DNA from 4 places in the Erwinia sp. genome. Region 1 is predicted to be linked to each of the others. Evidence: predicted binding sites of a transcription regulator. Region 1 holds the regulator's gene; each other region holds the start of a gene.
What was found. The regulator PurR, encoded in region 1, represses purine synthesis genes. The targets are predictions, from matches to a motif close to CANGCAAACGTTTGCNTG.

Region 1 (5,482 bases):
ATAGCGAGCAGATGAAATATATTCTGCATAAGGGCTATGTTGGCATTGACGGCATCAGCCTGACAATTGGCGAAGTGACCAAAAGCAAATTCTGTGTGCACCTGATCCCGGAAACACTGGCAAGAACCACGCTGGGCAGCAAGCGGCTGGGGGATAGAGTGAATATTGAAATCGATCCGCACACCCAGGCGATTGTCGAAACCGTCGAACGTGTGCTGGCACAGCGTGAGGCCACCCTGCTGGCAGCCGCCGCCGCAGAAATTCAGTCGGAAACAGAATGAAGCCGGGCCGCGAAGGGTGACAGGGTAATAAAGCAGAGCCACCAGGTGCTTTTCTTTACGGTGGCTCTGCAGCAGCCAGGCGCGCGCATATTGGACAGTTATGGCGAGTCCGTTCTCAAGCCTGCTTTGCGGGACGGGCTGATGAAGGGGCAGTGGCTACGGCCTGTTTTAATGCGGCACGCGTAATCCGCCCTCTTTACCGTGGGTAAACACCACTTGCCAAAGCTGGATGTCACGCGCGCGGAAAGCGCCTGCGCAGGCGTTGAGATAGTAGCTGAACATGCGCTTAAAGCGTTCGCCATAGTTGTCCGCCAGCTGCGGCCAGGCGGTTAAAAAACGCTGGTGCCAGGCCATCAGCGTCAAATCATAATCCGCCCCAAAATTATGCCAGTCTTCCATCACGAAATGCGGTTCCTGAGCCTCGGCAATATGCCGTACGGACGGCAGGCAGCCGTTGGGGAAGATATATTTATCGATCCAGGGATCGACATTATCGTCCGTTTTATTCGCGCCGATGGTATGCAGCAAAAAGATGCCGTCCGGTTTCAGGTTACGATCGACCACGTTAAAGTAGGTGGCGTAATTTTTTGGCCCGACGTGTTCGAACATTCCAACCGATACGATGCGATCGAACTGTTGGTCAAGATCGCGGTAGTCCTGAAGCAGAATGGTAACGTCCAGTCCTTCACAGCGTTGCTGCGCCAGCTTCTGCTGCTCGGCGGAAATAGTGACGCCCGATACTTTAACGCCGTAATACCGAGCCGCATAGGCCGCTAATCCACCCCAGCCGCAGCCAATATCCAGCAGCGACATGCCGGGCTCCAGCTGCAGCTTTTCGCAAATCATTTTTAATTTAGCTTGCTGAGCCTGCTCCAGCGTGTCCGCTTCTTTCCAATAGCCGCAGGAATACTGCATATAAGGATCGAGCATCAGCGTAAAAAGATCGTTGCCGAGGTCGTAGTGCTCCTTGCCGACAATCCAGGCACGCTTGCGCGATTGCAGATTAGTGAGGCGGGCGGCGGCAATGCGCAGCGTATCTTTAAAGTGATGGGGCAGTTGCTGATCCAGTTTGGCCAGCAGCACGCGATGAAAAAACATATCCAGCCGCTCGCACTCCCACCAGCCGTCCATGTAGCTTTCGCCCAGACCCAGCGATCCTTCCTGCATCACGCGCTTAAAAAAGTCGGGCTGGGTTACCTGAATATCCCAGGGGCGGGTGCCGTTGATTTCAACATCGGCCTGGCGCAACATTTCCTGGGTGATTCGATACCACTGATTCTCCTCCAGGCTCACTTCTTCTATACACGATGAACTCATAGCTTCTCCATCACCCTTCGTGATTGAAACCTGAGAAAAAGAGTAGTCAATTTCTACAGGGTTTGAGAACACGCACGCTTGACCGCGCGCCTGATATCCGGCGTTACAGAGGATTGAACTGAAACCTACAGAGTGGGAGGATGTTTGCCACAAAAGAGAACACCCGGACAACCCTGTCAGGACTCAAAAGTGATGCAAAGTTGTTATTATTTATTGCCTGAAAATGAGTATATGCTCACCTCAGGCAATATTCAACGCCTTATCGTTAGGACGCTAACTAAATAGATTCAGGCAGTTAACGACGGCTTTGCGCGTGGGTCAGGGGAGCGTTGGCGACCTTCGCCCGTTGCAAAACGTAGCCAATAAGCGTCAGGAAAATCGTACTAAGCATCACCAGCGACGTGGTGGCGAGAGGGTTGGCGATAAAGCCGGAAACAATCATGCTGGCCACAAAGCAGAGGCCAAGCTGCAGCATATTTTGCAGAGCGGCCGCTTTACCGCTGGCCTGCGGAAAAGGCAGCAGCGCGTTTGACACCACAATAGGGTAGATAGCCCCGTTGGCCAGCGCCATCCCACAAAACGGCAACAGCAGTGCCCACGTTGAAGGCGTCTCTACCTGTGCAGCAATGAAAAAAGCCCCCACGCTGAGCGCATACAGCGCCAGCAGCCACGGCAGCAGCGAAGCGCCTTCGGTTTGCTTCAGCAGTGAACGGCAGCCGTAACCCCCTGCGAGAAAGGCCAGCGTCTGCGGCACATAGCTAAGGCCAATATCACCCGGGGACATGCCCAGTTCCGCCAGAATGAACGGCGAACCGGTCAGCCAGGCGAAAAAGCTGGCGGAGCAGGCCGCATAAATCAGCACGTTACCGCTCCAGACAGGCGACTTCAGCAGGGTAAAGAAACCAACTTTCGCTTCTTGCTGATGAGCTTTAGGGGCAGGCGCCGGAAGAAACAGCGTGGCGATCAGCAGGATCACGGCCAGCAGCAGCAGCGCGACAAAAATTGACCGCCAGGCAAAGTGATTCAGCAACCATGCACCCAGCAGCGGGGCCAGTGCTGGCGACAGCGCCACCAGCGGCATAATCGTGGCAAACACGCGGTTAGCCTGCGCGCCGGAATAGCGATCGATCACTAGCGCCTGCCAGCTGACAGCGGCGGCACAAATGCCCACCGCCTGCAAAAAGCGCAGCGTCAGCAGCATGGTCGTAGATTCCGCCCACCACATGGCTCCACAGCTGACGGCGAACAGCCCCAGCCCCATTAACAGCACCGGTTTGCGGCCGATGCGATCGGAAAGAGGGCCCCAGAACAGCTGCGCGCTGGCAAAACCTGCCAGGAACACACTCAAACTGGCGCCGATCACGCCCGCTTCGGTTTGCAAATCCTGCTGCATGGCGGTAAAGGCTGGCAGATACATATCGGTGGCAAGAAAACCCGCAACGCTAAGCAGCGCGAGGTAAAGTAAAAATCCTTTCGAAGGCATGAGAGTTCGCTCTTTTTATCAGGTGAATAGCGGACGGCAGTGTAAAAGAGTGCAGTAGCGGTTGTGAAACGCTAATATTTGCGTCTTGCGTTCAAAAAATTTGCAGGCAGATTATGTGGTCAGAACACTCACTTGAGGTGATTGATGCGGTGGCCAGAACGGGCAGCTTTACTGCCGCCGCCGTGGAGCTGCATCGCGTCCCCTCCGCCATTAGTTATACCGTGCGTCAGCTGGAAGAGTGGCTGGCGGTGCCGCTATTCGAGCGGCGCCACCGGGACGTCGTGCTGACGGCAGCAGGCGAGCTGTTTATTCAGGAAGGACGGAGTGTTATCAAAAAAATGCTTGCCACGCGCCGTCAGTGCCAGCAGGTCGCCAACGGCTGGCGCGGCCAGCTGAATATCGCTGTCGACCGCATCGTTAAAACGGCGAGGACGCGCCAGCTGGTGGTGGATTTTTACCGGCACTTTCCGGATATGGAGCTGCATCTCTCGCCCGAGGTGTTTAACGGCGTATGGGACGCTCTGGCCGATGGTCGGGTAGATGTGGCGATAGGCGCAACGCAGGCCATCCCGGTCGGTGGACGTTTCGCTTTCCGCAACATGGGCATGCTGAACTGGCGCTGCGTGGTCAGGGCCGATCATCCGCTTGCGCAACACAGGGAAAAGGTCAGCGAGGAGGCCATCCGCGAATGGCCTTCGCTGGTGCTGGAAGACACCTCGCGTGCGCTGCCGAAAAGAACCACCTGGACTCTGGATAATCAGCGGCGACTGGTTGCGCCGGACTGGGAGAGCGCGTTTGATTGCCTGCTGGCCGGGCTGTGCGTGGGGATGGTGCCGGGGCATCTTGCGCAACCGCTGCTACAAAATGGGTCGCTGTGTGAACTAAAGTTGGATCCGCCTTTTCCGGACAGCCCCTGTTGCGTCAGCTGGTCTGAACAACAGGCATCACCCGCACTGCTCTGGCTACTGGATTATTTAGGTGAGACAGAAACGCTGAACAGCGAATGGCTGCGGGAGGGGTAAAAGCGGGCGGCTGGCTGCCGCCCGCAAGCTTAACGACGATAGTCGAGGAAGGGGCCGTCCGCTACGGAACGGCGCTCAATCAGCGTCGGATGCACTTCAATCGTCTGCGGCTCCTCGCGTTTGCTGGTAATGCGATCGAGCAGCATATTGAACGCTGTGGCACCCAGGCGCTCTTTTGGCTGGTGGACGGTCGTCAGCGCAGGCGTAAAATAGCGCGAGTTGCGCACGTTATCATACCCGATCACTGAAATATCCTGCGGCACGCGCAGGCCCATTTCATCCGCTGCGCAAATAGCGCCCATCGCCATTACATCACCGCCACAGAACACCGCGGTAGGACGCTGTTTTTGTGCCAGCAGCTGCTGCATAGCGCGATAGCCTGACTCCGGCTCGAAATCGCCCTGAACCAGCCACTCTTCGCGCAGCGTGATCCCCGCTTCCGTCAGCGCCTTCAGGAACCCGGCATGACGGCCGCCGCCGGTATTGCGCTCCATATGGCCCGGGATCACACCAATATCACGATGACCGCGATCGATAAGATAGCGTCCCGCCAGATAACCGCCTTCAAAAGCGTTATCGAGAATGGTGTCGGTAAAATCGCCGCGCGACTCGCCCCAGTCCATAACGACCATGGGGATGTTACGGTGGTCTTCCAACATTTTGATCAGCTCATCCGGGTATTCGGCGCACATAACCAGCAGACCGTCGACACGCTTTTGCGCCATCATCGACAGATAGGCCTGCTGCTTTTGCAGCTCGTTATGCGCGTTGCCCAAAATCAGCGTATAGCCTTTGGCAAAACAGCTGTGTTCAACCGCCTCAATAATTTCGGCGAAATAGGGCGCTTCGCTGGACGTCGCGAGCAGGCCAATGGTTTTGGTATTATTGACCTTCAGGCTGCGGGCCACGGCGCTGGGCGAATAATGCAGCGCTTTGATCGCTGCCCAGACGGCTTCCCGCGTCTCTTCGGCGACGAAGCGGGTTTTATTAATGACGTGGGACACCGTAGTGGTGGAAACACCGGCGCGTTTGGCCACATCTTTTATAGTTGCCATGGAAAAAGACTCCTGCGCTGTTCAGTAAGTGACTGAAAAGCGGTTTGTTAAACGATTGCCTGGAATGATGATAATCCTGGTATAAGTTGCGCATAATTTGTTGCGGAATGGTTACATCAGGAGGGAATCAGGGTAGCGGAACAGGCCTGAGAAGGACGTCATGCCGACGGAAGAGCCTGTTGCGCAACAAACCGTGGATTCTAACAAGTGCAGACGCAAAAAACGAGCCTTTTAAAGCAGCAGGCAAATATTTTGCGCAAATCTTTCAGGATAGCGGCCCGGCTCGCCTGAGAGCGAACCGGGCAGGCAGGGTTTAACGGATAG
Region 2 (5,482 bases), on a different contig from region 1:
CGGTAAGCCGTTGATGAATTTGTAGCGCGATGGGGCATTTTATGGTGTAATACCGCCTAATTCTCAGGCGATAATCTGTGTTAAGTATCTGATTTAGCACAATAAACAACATAACAGGTCATCAATGAGCTGGATTGAAAAGATTCTCAACAAGAGCACAATCACCCCCTCGCGCAAAGCCAGCATTCCGGAAGGCGTCTGGACCAAATGCGACAGTTGCGGCCAGGTTCTCTACCGCGCCGAGCTGGAACGCAATCTGGAAGTTTGCCCGAAATGCGATCACCACATGCGCATGCACGGACGTGACCGTCTGCACAGTCTGCTGGACGAAGGTTCGATGATCGAACTGGGCAGCGAGCTGGAGCCGAAAGATGTGCTCAAGTTCCGGGATTCCAAAAAGTACAAGGACCGTCTGGTCGCGGCGCAGAAAGATACCGGCGAGAAAGACGCGCTGATCGTGATGAAAGGGACGCTGCACGGGATGCCGATTGTGGCAGCCGCATTTGAGTTCACCTTTATGGGCGGCTCCATGGGCTCCGTCGTGGGTGCCCGCTTCGTGCGTGCCGTTGAGCAGGCGCTGGAAGACAATTGTCCGCTGATCTGTTTCTCCGCTTCCGGCGGTGCTCGTATGCAGGAAGCGCTTATGTCGCTGATGCAGATGGCAAAAACCAGCGCCGCGCTGGCGAAAATGCAGGCACGCGGTCTGCCTTATATCTCAGTATTGACCGATCCGACCATGGGCGGCGTTTCCGCCAGCTTCGCGATGCTCGGCGATCTGAACATTGCTGAGCCTAAAGCGCTGATCGGCTTTGCCGGCCCGCGCGTTATCGAGCAGACCGTGCGTGAAAAACTGCCGCCGGGCTTCCAGCGCAGCGAGTTTTTGATCGAAAAAGGCGCTATCGATATGATCGTGCGTCGTCCGGTAATGCGCTTCAAGCTTGCCTGCGTGCTGGCGAAGATGATGAATCTGCCACAGCCGCAGGAAGAGCGGGTGCAAGAGGTAGAAGAGGCGCCGCAAGGCCCTGAAGCCTGACCGATGACCGAAAGGGCGCCCGTCGCCCTTTCACCAATGAACCGTAACTTGTGAACGGGATACATGGATACTCTTCCTCAAGCCACGTCGCCTCTGGTCACGTGGCTTCATTATCTTGAGAATTTGCATTCTCAGGCTATCGAACTCGGGCTGGCGCGCGTTCAGCGCGTCGCCGCACGGCTAGACCTTCTTAAACCTGCTCCGTTTGTTTTTACCGTCGCCGGTACCAATGGCAAAGGCACCACCTGCCGCCTGTTGGAAACGCTGCTGATGGCCGCAGGCTACCGCGTGGGCGTCTACAGTTCGCCACATCTGGTGCGCTATACCGAACGTGTGCGCATTCAGGGGCTTGAGTTAGCCGAATCTGACCATACGGCTTCTTTTGCCGATATTGAGAAAGGACGCGGTGATACCTCGCTGACCTATTTTGAATACGGCACGCTCTCTGCCCTCTTGCTATTTAAGCGTGCTCAGCTTGACGTAGCGATCCTGGAAGTCGGGTTGGGTGGGCGGCTGGATGCAACTAATATCGTTGATGCCGACGTGTCGGTCATCACCAGCATCGCGCTCGACCATACCGACTGGCTCGGCCCGGATCGGGAAAGTATCGGTCGGGAAAAAGCGGGCGTCTTTCGGCGCGGCAGGCCTGCCATCGTCGGAGAACCCGACATGCCGCATACTATTGGCGAAGTGGCAGACGAGCTGGGTGCGCCCTTGCTGAAGCGCGGTCGCGACTGGTCTTACAGCGTTGGCGAACATGACTGGAGCTTTACCGATGCGCAGGGCACGTTGAGCGGGTTACCGCTGCCCCAGATACCGCTGCCGAATGCCGCTACCGCGCTGGCTGCCCTGCGTGCTTCATCATTAAAAATTGATGACGCCACCCTGTATGGGGTGGATAAAGCTGTTTTGCCCGGTCGTTTTCAGACCGTTGCCCAATCGCCGCGCATTATTCTGGATGTTGCGCATAATCCTCATGCGGCTGGCTATCTGGCCGGGCGCCTGAGCGAGCTGCCGAAAACCGGGAAAGTTCATGCGGTGGTGGGAATGCTGCACGATAAGGATATTGCCGGTACGCTGGCCTGTCTGGCGCCGCAGGTGGATTACTGGTACTGCGCACCGCTGGCAGGCCCAAGAGGGGCAACCGCAGAACAGCTGCTGGCGCATTTGCCCGGCGCACAGGCTTTTACCAGCGTGTCGGCCGCTTTTGAACGGGCGCGGCGGCAGGCCGGTGAGCAGGATATCGTGCTGGTGTGCGGCTCTTTCCACACCGTCGCGCAGGTAATGGAAACGATGGAAACGGAGAGTGGCAGTGGCAAGTAAGTTTCAAAATCGTTTGGTCGGAACAGTGATCATTGTGGCGCTGGGCGTGATTGTGCTGCCGGGCCTGCTGGACGGCAAGAAAAAGCACTATAAAGAGGAGTTCGCTGCGATCCCGCTGGTGCCCAAGCCTGGCGACCAGCAGGACACCGATATGGTGCCGCCGGTCACGCAGTCGCTGCCTGCCCAGCCACCGGAAGGGGCGGGTACGGCGGTTGCGGGCCAGACCAGCGAAAATACGTCGCAGGCCGAAAGCGGTTCTACCGCACCGCAGGCGGGCAACCAGCCGACGGTCGTCTCACCGCCGCCGGTCAGTCACGTGACTACCCAAAAACCGGTCGAAAAGCCAAAAGCGCAGCCAAAACCGGTAGAGAAGCCGAAGCCGGAACCTAAACCTGTTGTGAAGACGGAACCGAAGCCGGAACCAAAGCCGGAACCGAAAACGGAACCGAAAACAGAAACGAAGCCGGCACAGCAGGAAAGCGCACCGGCAGGGCAGGCCTGGGTCGTCCAGCTGGGGGCGCTGAAAAACGCGGCCAAAGTGAACGAAATTGTCGCCTCACTGCGCCTTTCCGGCTACCGCGCCTTTACGGTGCCGTCGACGGCGGTACAAGGGCAGATTACGCGCGTTTACGTTGGGCCAGACGCCTCAAAAGCAAAAATGCAGGCAGCCGTAGGCGAGCTGAAAGGCATCTCCGGGCTAAGCGGCGTAGTGAAGCCTTACAGCGCGCGTTAGGCTGTTGCTATCGCTGAAAGAGGTGGGGCCTTTCAGGCCGTGAAGTGAGGGCGCCGCCTGGCCTTTTCAGGCGAGGCGGCGGCCCGTAAGATCAAGTAAATCAAATTGTTGCCGTGGTGGGCCAGCCAGCCTGTTTCCCCGACATTTTTGCCGGTTTCTTGCTGGTTTTTTTGGCGCCCGGTTTTCATCAGGACGGTTAAGGAAAAGCTACGCAAACGTTTTCTTTTTCTGTTAGAATTCGCCCCGAACTCAGGTTTTGTCCCTGTAATGCCTGTGCCGATGCGGCATACAGCACAGGGAAGCAGCCTGATCAGAGGCACAGTCGCTGGAAGAGTTCATGGTCTGGATAGATTACGTCATTATTGCGGTTATTGGTTTTTCGGCTCTTGTCAGCCTGATCCGCGGGTTCGTTCGGGAAGCACTTTCTCTCGTCACCTGGGGTTGCGCATTTTTTGTCGCCAGTCATTACTACTCCTTCCTTGCTGTCTGGTTCACAGGTTTTGAGAACGAACTGGTTCGAAATGGAGTCGCCATTGCGGCGTTGTTTATCGCCACGCTGATTGTTGGCGCGATAGTCAACTATGTTATTGGTTCGCTGGTTGAAAAAACCGGGCTGTCGGGAACTGACAGGGTATTGGGGGTCTGTTTCGGGGCATTACGCGGCGTATTGATCGTGTCGGCTATGCTGTTTTTCCTTGATACCTTCACCGGTTTTGCCAAAAGTCAGGACTGGCAGCAGTCCCAGCTGATTCCCCAGTTTAGCTATATTATCAGGTGGTTTTTTGACTACCTGAACAGCACGTCGAGTTTTTTACCCCGGTAATTGAGCCGGGGTTGCGGCTTATGAGGAAATGACTACATGTGCGGTATTGTCGGGATCGCCGGTTTTATGCCGGTCAACCAGTCGATTTATGATGCGTTAACGGTGCTGCAGCACCGTGGCCAGGATGCCGCAGGCATCGTTACCATTGATGCCCTGAACTGCTTCCGCCTGCGTAAAGCCAATGGCCTGGTGAGCGATGTGTTTGAAGCCCGCCATATGCAGCGTCTGCAGGGCAATATGGGCATCGGCCACGTCCGTTACCCGACCGCCGGAAGCTCCAGCGCTTCCGAAGCGCAGCCCTTCTACGTTAACTCGCCCTACGGCATTACGCTTGCGCACAATGGTAACCTGACCAACGCCCACGAACTGCGCAAGCAGCTGTTTGAAAGCGGCCGCCGTCACGTTAACACCACCTCTGACTCAGAAATTCTGCTGAATATTTTCGCCACCGAGCTGGATCGTTTTCAGCACTACCCGCTGGAAGCAGAGAATATTTTTGCGGCCGTTGCGGCGGTGCATCAGCATGTACGCGGCGCTTACGCCTGCGTCGCGATGATTATCGGCCACGGCCTGGTCGCTTTTCGCGACCCTAACGGCATTCGCCCGTTGGTCATCGGCAAGCGAGCAATGAAGGATGGCCGCAACGAATATATGGTGGCTTCCGAAAGCGTGGCGCTGGATACGCTGGGCTTTGAGTTCCTGCGCGACGTTGCGCCTGGCGAAGCGGTATATATCACCGAAAAAGGCCAGCTGTTTACGCGTCAGTGCGCAGAAAATCCGAAATGTAACCCGTGTCTGTTTGAGTATGTCTATTTTGCTCGCCCGGATTCTTTCCTGGACAAAATTTCCGTTTACAGTGCTCGCGTGCGCATGGGCACCAAACTGGGCGAAAAAATTGCCCGCGAATGGGAAGATCTGGATATTGACGTGGTGATCCCGATTCCGGAAACCTCCTGCGATATCGCACTGGAAATGGCGCGCATTCTGGACAAGCCCTACCGTCAGGGGTTTGTGAAAAATCGCTACGTCGGCCGCACCTTTATTATGCCAGGACAGCATCAGCGTCGCAGTGCGGTTCGCCGCAAGCTGAATGCCAATCGGGCGGAGTTCCGGGGTAAAAATGTGCTGCTGGTGGATGATTCCATCGTGCGTGGTACTACCTCGCAACAGATTATCGAAATGGCGCGCGAAGCCGGGGCGAAAAAAGTCTATCTGGCCTCGGCCGCGCCGGAAATCCGCTTCCCGAACGTCTATGGCATCGATATGCCAAGCGCGACCGAGCTGATTGCACATGGCCGGGAAGTGGACGAGATTTGTAAGCTTATCAAAGCTGACGCGCTGATTTTCCAGGATCTGGACGATCTGATCGAGGCGGTACGTGAAGAAAATCCGGACATTGCCCAGTTTGAATGTTCGGTCTTTAACGGTGTCTACGTGACGAAAGATGTCGATCAGCGATACCTGGAACATATTCAGTCGCTGCGCAATGACGATGCGAAAGCACTGGCGCGCCAGAACGAAGTGGAAAATCTGGAAATGCACAACGAGGGCTGATGCACTCGCCGCTTTC
Region 3 (5,482 bases), on a different contig from region 1:
CGTTATCGGTTGGGGGAGAGGGTAGCCCGGCGGAGAAACCTGGCGAACACTGGCCGCCAGGTCAGATGAGACGTTACGCCTTGTGCACTTTCAGGCCAGCCAGCGTTTGCGAGACCGGCATCATTTCCAGGGTATTAATATTGACATGCTTCGGCAACGTGGCGACCCACCAGACGGCTTCGGTCACATCTTCGGCCGTCAGAGGCTCGGTGCCGTCGTAAACGCTTTCCGCTTTAGCGTCATCGCCCTTAAAGCGGACGTTGGAAAACTCAGTGCCGCCCACCAGGCCGGGTTCGATATCGGTAACGCGCAGGGCAGTGCCGTGCAGATCGGTACGCAGGTTCAGGCTGAACTGACGCACAAAAGCTTTGGTCGCGCCGTAAACGTTGCCGCCCGCGTAAGGCCAGCTGCCGGCAATCGATCCCAGATTAATAATATGGCCGACGTTACGCTCAACCATTGCAGGCAGTAAGGCACGCGTCATATAGACCAACCCTTTATTATTGGTGTCGATCATCGCTTCCCAGTCATCCAGGTTGGCTTTGTGCGCGGGTTCGATGCCTAACGCCAGGCCAGCGTTGTTGACCAGCACGTCAATATTGCGCCATTCGGCAGGAAGCTGCGCCAGCGCGTCTTCAATAGCCGCACGGTTGCGAACGTCAAGCTGCAGCGTATAAAGGTGCTCGCCCAGCTCCTCTTTCAGCGTTTGCAAACGCTCCTGACGGCGTCCGGTGGCGATTACCTTGTGTCCTTCGCGGATAAAGCGGCGGGTAATGCTTTCGCCAAATCCGGCAGTTGCACCCGTAACAAATATGATCATCTCACTGTTCCTCAACACATTTTGGGTTCTGAACACCATAACACTTCAGATCGCTTCTGATAAGAACGTTTGATTAGGGTTAATAATCTGTCCTGCACGGTCAGGGTGCACCCTGCACCAAAAAGGGCGGAAAGCGGTGCCTGAAAGCGGACAAAACTTGTTACCCCGCAATGAAAATCGGATAGCAATCGGTTGCCGGGGTAGGCAATCGGTTGCGCATACGATTGCCTTGGGTTAACCCGGCGGGGTGAACGTTATTAATTTAACTACATGATAAATAAAGAATAAATGCGAATCCTCTTTTGGCACAGCAATTGCAACAGGGAAGGCAGGCCGTTCACGGTTTGCCAAAGACTTGTTCAAAAGGAAGCGCTATGTCGTCAGTTACCGCCATTCGCGGCAGTTTTTTTGATATCACCGCACCGGTCAGCCAGCCTGAAGAGCTACCGGAACGCGCCCGCTACATTGAAGACGGCCTGCTGCTGCTGCGCGAAGGCAAGATCGTTTCACTGCAGGCCTGGGAAACGGGGCGTCACCAGCTTGCCGATGAGCGGAAAGTAACCGACTACCGTGGCAAGCTCATCGTGCCAGGCTTCGTCGATAGCCATATTCACTATCCGCAGACGGAAATGATTGGCGCTTTTGGTGAGCCGCTTTTGGAATGGCTGCAGCAGTATACTTTCCCGGTGGAAAGCCAGTACCACTGTCCGCAACATGCGGCGAAAATGTCTGCCTTTTTTCTGCATCAGCTGCTGAGCAACGGCACCACCACGGCGCTGGTTTTCGGCACCGTACACCCGGAATCGGTGGACGCGCTGTTTAGCGCGGCCGAAGGTCTGGGCATGCGGCTGATCGCCGGGAAAGTCATGATGGATCGCCATGCGCCAGATTACCTGACCGAAACGCCTGAGCAGAGCTATCAGCAAACCCGCGAGCTGATTGAACGCTGGCACAATCGCGGTCGCCTGAGCTATGCCCTGACGCCGCGTTTTGCGCCAACCTCTTCACCGGCGCTGCTGGAAAAAGTCAGGCAGCTGAAGGAAGAGTGGCCGGATCTCTGGCTGCACACGCATCTGAGCGAAAACCCGCAGGAAGTTGCCTGGGTGAAGGCACTGTTTCCCGAGCGTGAAAGTTATCTGGACGTTTACCATCATTATCGGCTCACGGGGCGCCGCAGCGTCTTTGCGCACTGTATTCATCTGGAAGAGAGCGAGTGGAACTGCCTGCAGCAGACCGGGTCAGCCGTCGCTTTCTGTCCCACCTCTAATCTGTTTCTCGGCAGCGGCCTGTTTAAACTGCAAACCTGCTGGCAAAAAAAGGTCAGGTTGGGCATCGGCACCGACGTTGGCGCAGGGACCACTTTCAACATGCTGCAAACGCTGGGCGAGGCTTACAAGGTCGGACAGCTGCAGCAGTATAAAATGGCGGCCTGCGAAGCCTTCTATCACGCCACGCTCGGCGGCGCGCAGGCGCTGGATCTGCATCATAACATTGGCAACTTCCAGCCCGGTAAAGAGGCGGACTTTGTGGTGCTCGATCCGGCCGTCTCCGCCCTACAAAAGCTGCGCCACGGCAACAGCCGCGATATCTGGGAAAAACTTTTTGTGCTGATGACGCTGGGCGACGATCGCAATATCGCTTGTACCTGGGTCAACGGCAAACTGGTCTGGCAGCCGCAGCACGAGGAGGAAGCCGCATGATCCAATTTTTACTGAATCAGACGTTGATAACCGAACAGGCGCTCGATCCCGGGACAACGGTGCTGAATTATTTACGCCAGAACAGGCGCCGTTGCGGCACGAAAGAGGGATGCGCCTCGGGCGACTGTGGCGCCTGTACCGTCACGCTGGGTAGCGTGGAAGCAGGGAAGATGGTGTACGAAACTGTCAACAGCTGTATCACCTTTGTCAGCAGCCTACAGGGCAAGCAGCTGCTCACGGTGGAGGATCTTCGTCAGGGCAACGAGCTGCACGAGGTACAAAAGGCGCTGGCGGGGTGCCACGCTTCGCAGTGCGGCTTCTGCACGCCGGGTTTTGTGATGTCGCTGTTCACGCTGCAAAAAAACAGTGATGGCTGGCAGCGTAAAGCGGCGGAGCAGGCGCTGGCGGGCAATCTTTGCCGCTGTACCGGCTATCGGCCCATCATTGATGCGGCACGTCAGGTCTGCGAACAGCCGAAACCGGACGTCTTTGCACAGCGTGAGGCGCAGACGGTAGAAAAACTGCTGGCTATCCAAAACCGCGAAGAGCAGGAACTGGCGCTAAACGGTAACCGCTGCCTGCTGCCGAAAAGTCTCGACCGTCTGGCAGAACTGCTGCTGACGTTTCCCGAGGCGAAGCTGCTGGCAGGCGGTACCGATTTGGCGTTACAGGTGACGCAGAATCATAAAGCCCTGCCGCTGGTTATTGCACTGGATGGGGTGGAGACGCTGAAAGCGTGTCGGGAAGAGGAACAGACGATTGTGCTGGGCGCGGGCGCTTCACTGCAGGCCTGCGCCAGGCTCTTACAGCCGCATATTCCTGTTTTTTCGCAGGTGCTGGAGCGCTTCGCTTCATTACAGATCCGCAACCGCGGCACGCTGGGCGGCAATATCGCCAACGGTTCGCCCATCGGCGACACGCCACCCATGCTGCTGGCGTTAAACGCGACGCTGACGCTTCAGCGCGGCGAACAAACCCGTACGCTGCCGCTGGATGCCTTTTTCCTGGGCTATCGTCAAACCGCCCTGCAGCCCGGCGAGTTTATTCGTTCGATCACCCTGCCTAAACTGACGGCGTCACAACATTTCCGGGCCTGGAAAGTCTCTAAGCGGTTGGAAGATGATATTTCCGCCGTTTTTGGCGCCTTTATGCTGGATCGTGCCGCCGACGGCACGGTCACCAGGGCGCGTATCGCTTTTGGCGGCATGGCCGCAACGCCTAAAAGAGCCACGCATTGTGAACATGCCCTGACGGGCAAGCCGCTGACCCAGTCATCGCTGGCGTTGGCCTGCCTTGCGCTGGAACAGGACTTTACGCCACTGAGCGACTTTCGCGCCAGCGCGTCATACCGCTTACAGGTGGCGAAGAATCTGCTGCGCCGCTATCACGCTTCGTTTACGGAAGAGCTGACCCTGCTGGAGGTAACAGACTATGTCCAATAATCGTCCCCTGATAGCGGCCGATGTTATTGCCCGGCAGCATCTGGCGGGTATTCAGAGCGGCGTCGGCAAGAGCAACAGGCATGAGAGCGCTGATAAACACGTCTCCGGCGAGGCGATTTATATCGATGACAGACTGGAACTGCCGGGCATGCTGCATCTGTGTCCGCGTCTTAGCGAGCACGCGCACGCCCGCATCCTCAGCATAGATACCGGCCCCTGCTATGCGATACCCGGCGTGGTGAGCGTGCTGACCTGGCAAAGCGTGCCGGGCGAAGGCGATATCGGCCCCCTGGAGCCGGGCGATCCGCTGCTGGCGAAAGAGGTCGTGGAGTATGTGGGACAGATAGTGCTGGCGGTAGCGGCTTCCACTCCCCAGGCGGCCCGGCAGGCAGCGGAGGCGGCCATTATTGAGTACGAGCCGCTGAAGGCGGTGCTGGACGTCAAAGAGGCGTTGACCAACTCGCATTTTGTGCAGCAGCCACACGTACATCAGCGGGGCGACGTAGAGGCCGCGCTTGCCTGTGCCACTCATCGGTTACAGGGCGAATTCCATATTGGGGGGCAGGAACATTTTTATCTGGAAACGCAGATCGCTCTGGTGGTGCCGGGTGAAGACCAGTCGCTGCAGGTCTTTTCCTCTACGCAAAACCCAACGGAAGTACAAAAGCTGGTGGCATCGGTGATGGGGATCACCATGAACAAAGTGACGATCGATATGCGTCGGATGGGCGGTGGCTTCGGCGGGAAAGAGACACAGGCTGCAGGCGTTGCCTGCCTGTGTGCGGTGGCCGCGCGGGAAACGGGCAGGCCGGTAAAAATGCGGCTGGCGCGGCGTGACGATATGCGTATTACCGGCAAGCGACACCCGTTCTACGTGCGCTATGACGTGGGGGTGGATAACGAGGGGCGCTTCAGTGGCGTGAAAATCGATCTGGCCGGTAACTGCGGTTACTCGTTAGACCTTTCCGGTTCGATTGTCGATCGTGCCATGTTTCATGCTGATAACGCCTATTACCTCGGTGATGCGCTGATTACAGGCTATCGTTGCCGCACCAATACGGCGTCCAATACCGCTTATCGCGGCTTCGGCGGCCCGCAGGGCATGGTGGCAATTGAGCAAATCATGGATCATATCGCCCGTGAACTGAAGCTCGATCCGCTGGAGGTGCGCAAACGTAACTACTACGGCAAAGAGACGCGTAACGTCACGCACTATCACCAGCGGGTGGAAGACAATTTACTGGAGGAGATGACCGCTCAGCTGGAGGAGAGTGCGGAGTATGCAACACGTCGCCGCGATATTACGTCTTTCAACCGCAGCAGCCCTTATCTGAAACGCGGCCTGGCGCTGACGCCGGTGAAGTTTGGTATCTCTTTTACCTCCAGCTTTCTTAATCAGGCGGGTGCGCTGATCCTGATCTACACCGATGGCACCGTGCAGCTTAACCACGGCGGCACGGAAATGGGGCAGGGGCTGAATACCAAAGTCGCGCAAATCGTGGCGGAAGTGTTGCAAATCG
Region 4 (5,482 bases), on a different contig from region 1:
GGGATCCCAGATAGCCCAGGCATCCACATCGCCCTGCTGGAAAGCCGCGCGGGCATCGGCGGGCGTCAGATAAATGGGGTGGATATCGCTGAAGCTCATCCCGGCCTTAGTCAGCGCGCGCAGCAGCAGATTGTGCGAGCTGGAGCCTTTCTGGAAGGCCACCTTATGCCCTTTCAAATCGGCAACGCTTTTAATTGCGCTGTTTTTTGCTACCAGAATGACTTCAGACTTTGGCTTGGGCGGTTCGGAACCGACATAAAGTAGGTCAGCGCCAGCCGCCTGAGCGAAAATCGGCGGGATGTCGCCCGTGCTGCCCAGATCGATGCTGTTAACATTCAGCGCTTCCAGCATCTGCGGTCCGGCTGGAAACTCAATCCATTTGATCTGCGTATGGGGGAAACGCTTTTCCAGCAGCTGATGCGAACGGGCCAGCGCCATACTCACCGATCCTTTTTGATAGCCAATACGGAAAGCGGCAGGCGCGGCCTCATCTGCCAGGGCGCCGCCAGAGAGCAGTGCGCTAAAGGCCAGCGCTGAGACGAAACGTGAAAACAGGGTCATGAGCGCTTCCTTATACCGCTGTGGCCAGCAGCTGACGGCGACGCGTCAGTGCAGACCAGAACGTGTCGATAGACTCTGCAATACGTTCGGCCAGAAGAGGAGAGAGTTCAGGCTGGCGATCGTAATGGCTAATCTGGCTGTCGTCGGCAAATACGCCATGCAGCACTTCCTGTGCTTTTAACGCGTTAAGCACCGGTTTTAACGCGTAATCCACGGCCAGCATATGAGCCAGGGTGCCGCCAGTAGCCAGTGGCAGCACGACTTTATGCTCCAGCGCGCGTTCCGGCAGCAGATCCAGCAGCGTTTTCAATGCGCCGGAAAAAGAAGCTTTATAGACAGGCGTGGCGACGATCAGCCCGCCTGCGTTAGCCAAATCCTCTTTAAAGGCCAGCAGCGCAGGGGAGTCGAAACGAGCGTAAAGTAAATCCTCTGGATGGAAATTGTGCAGGTTCCAGGGAATGACCTCGACACCTCGCTTTTCAAGCGCCTGCTGACACAGGGTCAGCAGGGCGGTTGAACGCGAAGGGTAACGAGGACTGCCTGCCAGAGTAATAACGCGCATCATCTCTCCTTATAACCAAAAGTTATTGATTAAAATAATTCCTGAACTTATGGAACTATCCTGGCAGAGTGTGGCGGACGCCTTAAATGATTTATCCGGCATATTTAAGCTACTTTTTGGATAAGCAAAAGGCAGATAGCAGGAAAGCGCGGCACAGGGGCACGCAAACGTTTTACTTTCGTCGTAAAGGACTTTACCATTTTCCCCCGCGCCTGCAGCGTTGCTGTGCTTGTTGAAGGTCGCCGGTCTTCACGACTAATCAGATAATAAAAGTGGAGAAGACGTGCCTGCTGCGCAGTTTTCAGGGTTGCTGTAGCAACCGTTAGTCCTTTTCCAGCCCGAGATTGCGGGCTACTCAGGAGCGATCATGTATAACCTGGTCCGTAACGCGCTTTTTCAGCTCGACGCTGAGCGTGCACACGAATTGACCCTTCAACAGCTGCACCGGATAACCGGGACGCCGCTGCTTCATCTGGTGCGGCAAACGCTTCCTTTTAAACCTGTCAATTGCATGGGGCTGACCTTTAAAAATCCGCTTGGTCTCGCGGCAGGGTTAGATAAAAACGGCGAATGTATTGACGCTTTCGGCGCAATGGGCTTCGGCTTTATAGAAGTTGGTACCGTGACGCCGCGGCCGCAGGCGGGGAACGATAAGCCGCGCATGTTCCGTATCCGGGAGGCGGAAGGCATTATTAATCGTATGGGATTCAATAACCTTGGTGTCGACCAGCTGGTTAACAATGTGAAGCAGGCTCGCTTTGATGGCATTCTGGGCATCAATATCGGCAAAAATAAAGATACGCCAGTGGAAATGGGTAAAGAAGATTATTTAATCTGTATGGAAAAAGTTTATCCTTATGCAGGTTATATTGCGATCAACATCTCATCTCCGAATACTCCAGGGTTGCGCACGCTGCAATATGGTGAAGCACTGGACGATCTGTTGCAGGCGATTAAGCACAAGCAGCTTGAGTTGGAAAACCAGCATCAAAAATATGTGCCGGTAGCGGTTAAAATTGCGCCGGATTTAGTCGAAGAAGAGCTTATCCAAATTGCCGACAGTCTGCTCCGGCATAATATTGATGGCGTAATCGCCACCAATACCACGCTCGACCGGTCTCTGGTTAACGGCCTTAAATACAGTGACGAAGCGGGCGGCCTGAGCGGGCGTCCGGTGCAGCTGAAGAGTACGGAAATTATTCGCCGACTGGCACAAGAGCTGCAGGGCCGTCTGCCGATTATTGGCGTAGGTGGCATTGATTCGCTGGTGGCCGCGAAAGAAAAAATGGCGGCTGGTGCCTCACTGGTGCAGATATATTCCGGTTTTATTTACAAAGGTCCGCCGCTGATTAAAGAAATTGTCAGTTATATCTGATTAAATGCGGGTTTAACGGGCCAGGGGGTTTATTTTCCCCTCTGGCTCGTTTATATTTTCTGCTGTTTATGCATTATTCAGACTATTTGGGAACAGGGTCGGTTTGCATGTTCGCCGGCCTGGCGATAAATAGCCGATCTGACGATGATTACGGGATACTTCATGAGGATTAAACCTGACGACAGCTGGCGCTGGTGCTTTGATGGCGAACAGGAACGCATGATGTTAGAGATGGCGGAAGGCGCGCTGTTCTGCTCACGCTTCCCTCGTAAGATGCTGACGCCCGATGCCTTTAACGCCGCGCAATTCTCCGTCGATGACGCCGCCCTGTTTTCTACCTTTGCAGAAAAATGCCTGGCGTGCGACTTGACCGAACGCCAGCGTACCGACCTGGTGCTGAACGCGCTGGTTGCATTACGTTTTCTGAAGCCGCAAATGCCGAAAAGCTGGCACTTTTCTGCGCACCCGCGCCACTGTACGCCGCAGGAAGGTGAACTGGTAGCGGTACGTCTGTGTGAAACGGGCGAAGAAGCGACGCTGCTGGTGGTCGAAGCGGGTGAAAACGCCGCGCTCTGTCTGCTGGCACAGCCAGAACTGCAGCTGGGCGGCAAAACGATGCTGCTGGGCGATGCTATTAAAGTGATGCACGACCGCCTGCTGCCCGCCATCAGCCAGCATATTTTTACCTTCGCCCGCGCTGTTTAACGCGCTGACAGCACCACATCTCCGTCCGGGATGCAGCTGCAGCTTAACAGCGTACCGTCTTCTTGCAGCGCGCCTTTTTTCAGCGCGCGCACCTGTCCTGATGCCAGCCTGACCCGGCAGCTGCCGCACACGCCCGCGCGGCAGGAATAGGGAATGCGATACCCCTGCATTTCCAGCTGTTCCAGCAAAACCTGCTGATTGTTGCCGCTAAATGGCTTGCCTTCCCAGCTGATGGTCACGCTTTCCTGCGTGTCGACAACCGCTTCAAGTGATTCCGCCACCTCTCCTGCACCGTAAAGACGAGCCGGTTTCCCCGTGACAACTTCCAGCTCGTCGCCAACGCGTAAAATACCGCTGTTGCGGGCCACGAGGTTGATACCAAAATCAACATCGCCGGAGCTATCGGTTGCGGTGCGGAATTTTTGCAGGGTAGTTAACGGTTCGCCGGTAGGATGCTTGCGGCCGCGGTCCGCGCTGACAGTGGTAAAAATGCAGCGGCTACAGGGTTTCGGCGCGTCAAAGAGCACGCCGCCGATGCGTACCGTTGCCCAGCGATCTTCCGCCCACGCCGTCGCGCCCGCCACCACTAAATTCGGACGAAACTGCTCCAGCTTTACCCCTGCCGGGCATCGCTGACGTAAATCTTGTAGCGAGGCTTCATTGATCAGCAGATAAGGATAGCCGTCGGCAAACCCCAAAGGCACCTGACTGAAGCGCTTCACTCGCCGCGTCATTTCCGGGCCGACCCAGCGAAGCTGCACGTCACGTGGAAAAAAGCCGCTCAGCCAGCGGTTAATCTGCGCAGGCGCTATCAGCGCGGTAAAATGGTTACCCCAGACTTCTACCGGCGCCGGCTCGGTGGCGAAATCCGCAAAGCGAATCGTGGCGCTGCTGCCGTCCGGGGCCGCCAGCAGTAGGCCGTCCGGCAGCAGCGCAGGCGTGAAAAGCACCATTTCGGGATACTGACGTGCCGTGATAAAGGTGCCGTCCGTTTCGGTAAGCATAAAAATGCGATCGAAGGCCAGGCCGCTGGCGAGGGCCTGAGCATGAGAAACCTGCGTGCCACGCATGGATTTTACGGGGTGAATAAACAGACGAGACAGGCTAATCATGTTGCTCTCCAGCACCAAAGAAAGCGTCAGCGTAAAAAAAGAGCCATGAGTGGCTGACGAAAAGAAGCTAACTTTATGACATGCGCCCCGGATTAGCTATAATGCGCAGCAATTTTCCAGATGATAAGTGATGTTATGAATTCTCTGTTTGCCAGTACGGCGCGTGGGCTCGAAGAGCTGTTAAAAAGTGAACTGGAAGCGATGGGGGCCGAGGCCTGCCAGATTGTCCAGGGCGGCGTACATTTTCAGGGCGACGATCGTCTGATGTATCAGAGCCTGATGTGGAGCCGCCTGGCTTCCCGCATCCTGCTGCCGCTGACCGAATGCGGCGTTTACAGCGACCTGGATCTCTATCTGGGCGTGCAGGCCATCGACTGGCCCGCTCTGTTTGGCAGTGATAAAACCTTTGCCGTGCATTTTAGCGGCCTTAACGAGGTGATCCGCAACAGCCAGTACGGCGCGCTTAAGGTCAAAGACGCTATTGTGGACAGCTTTACCCGTAAAAACCTGCCTCGGCCGGATGTGGATCGTGAACAGCCTGATATTCGCGTAAACGTCTGGCTGAACAAAGATAATGCCAGCATTGCGCTGGATCTGAGCGGCGAAGGGCTGCACCAGCGCGGCTATCGCCAGCAAACCGGTATGGCGCCGCTTAAAGAAAACCTGGCGGCAGCGATTGTTCTGCGCTCGGGCTGGCAGGCCGGTACGCCGATGGTTGATCCTATGTGCGGCTCGGGCACGTTACTGATCGAAGCAGCCATGATCGCCAGCGATCGTGCGCCTGGCCTGCATCGTACCCACTGGGGCTTTACCGGCTGGAATAAATTTGACGAGGCCCTGTGGCGTGAAGTGACCAGCGAAGCGAAAGTGCGCGCTCGTCGCGGGCTGCAGGAAACGACCTCCCGTTTTTACGGCTACGACAACGATACTCGCGTGATCGAACGCGCGCGCGTTAACGCCCGCCGTGCGGGGCTGGCGGAGCTAATCAGCTTTACTACACAGGATGTGCTCAAGCTCACCAATCCGCTGGCGGAAGGGCCAACCGGCACCGTGCTGAGCAACCCGCCTTACGGCGAGCGTCTGGAAAGCGAACCGGCTCTGATTGCGCTGCACAGCCAGCTGGGTCGCCTGATGAAGCAGCATTTCGGCGGCTGGAACCTGTCGTTG

Region 2: the regulator PurR is predicted to act here: its motif matches at 3,298-3,315, upstream of cvpA (colicin V production protein).
Region 3: the regulator PurR is predicted to act here: its motif matches at 1,002-1,019, upstream of guaD (guanine deaminase).
Region 4: the regulator PurR is predicted to act here: its motif matches at 1,284-1,301, upstream of pyrD (quinone-dependent dihydroorotate dehydrogenase).

The regions. Positions count from the first base shown of each region.
Region 1 is NZ_DALZCD010000048.1:14,401-19,882, forward strand. It holds gene RTK32_RS05885 (riboflavin synthase subunit alpha) at 1-281, shown strand, start outside; gene cfa (cyclopropane fatty acyl phospholipid synthase) at 450-1,598, opposite strand; gene punC (purine nucleoside transporter PunC) at 1,894-3,081, opposite strand; gene punR (DNA-binding transcriptional activator PunR) at 3,195-4,103, shown strand; gene purR (HTH-type transcriptional repressor PurR) at 4,133-5,158, opposite strand.
Region 2 is NZ_DALZCD010000022.1:18,767-24,248, forward strand. It holds gene accD (acetyl-CoA carboxylase, carboxyltransferase subunit beta) at 125-1,033, shown strand; gene folC (bifunctional tetrahydrofolate synthase/dihydrofolate synthase) at 1,097-2,356, shown strand; gene dedD (cell division protein DedD) at 2,346-3,089, shown strand; gene cvpA (colicin V production protein) at 3,427-3,912, shown strand; gene purF (amidophosphoribosyltransferase) at 3,949-5,466, shown strand.
Region 3 is NZ_DALZCD010000100.1:4,061-9,542, reverse strand. It holds gene RTK32_RS10000 (YnfA family protein) at 1-25, shown strand, start outside; gene ydfG (bifunctional NADP-dependent 3-hydroxy acid dehydrogenase/3-hydroxypropionate dehydrogenase YdfG) at 74-820, opposite strand; gene guaD (guanine deaminase) at 1,195-2,520, shown strand; gene xdhA (xanthine dehydrogenase small subunit) at 2,517-3,962, shown strand; gene xdhB (xanthine dehydrogenase molybdopterin binding subunit) at 3,952-5,482, shown strand, end outside.
Region 4 is NZ_DALZCD010000035.1:5,007-10,488, reverse strand. It holds gene RTK32_RS04500 (sulfonate ABC transporter substrate-binding protein) at 1-561, opposite strand, end outside; gene ssuE (NADPH-dependent FMN reductase) at 572-1,123, opposite strand; gene pyrD (quinone-dependent dihydroorotate dehydrogenase) at 1,488-2,498, shown strand; gene RTK32_RS04485 (cell division protein ZapC) at 2,661-3,203, shown strand; gene RTK32_RS04480 (YcbX family protein) at 3,200-4,315, opposite strand; gene rlmKL (bifunctional 23S rRNA (guanine(2069)-N(7))-methyltransferase RlmK/23S rRNA (guanine(2445)-N(2))-methyltransferase RlmL) at 4,451-5,482, shown strand, end outside.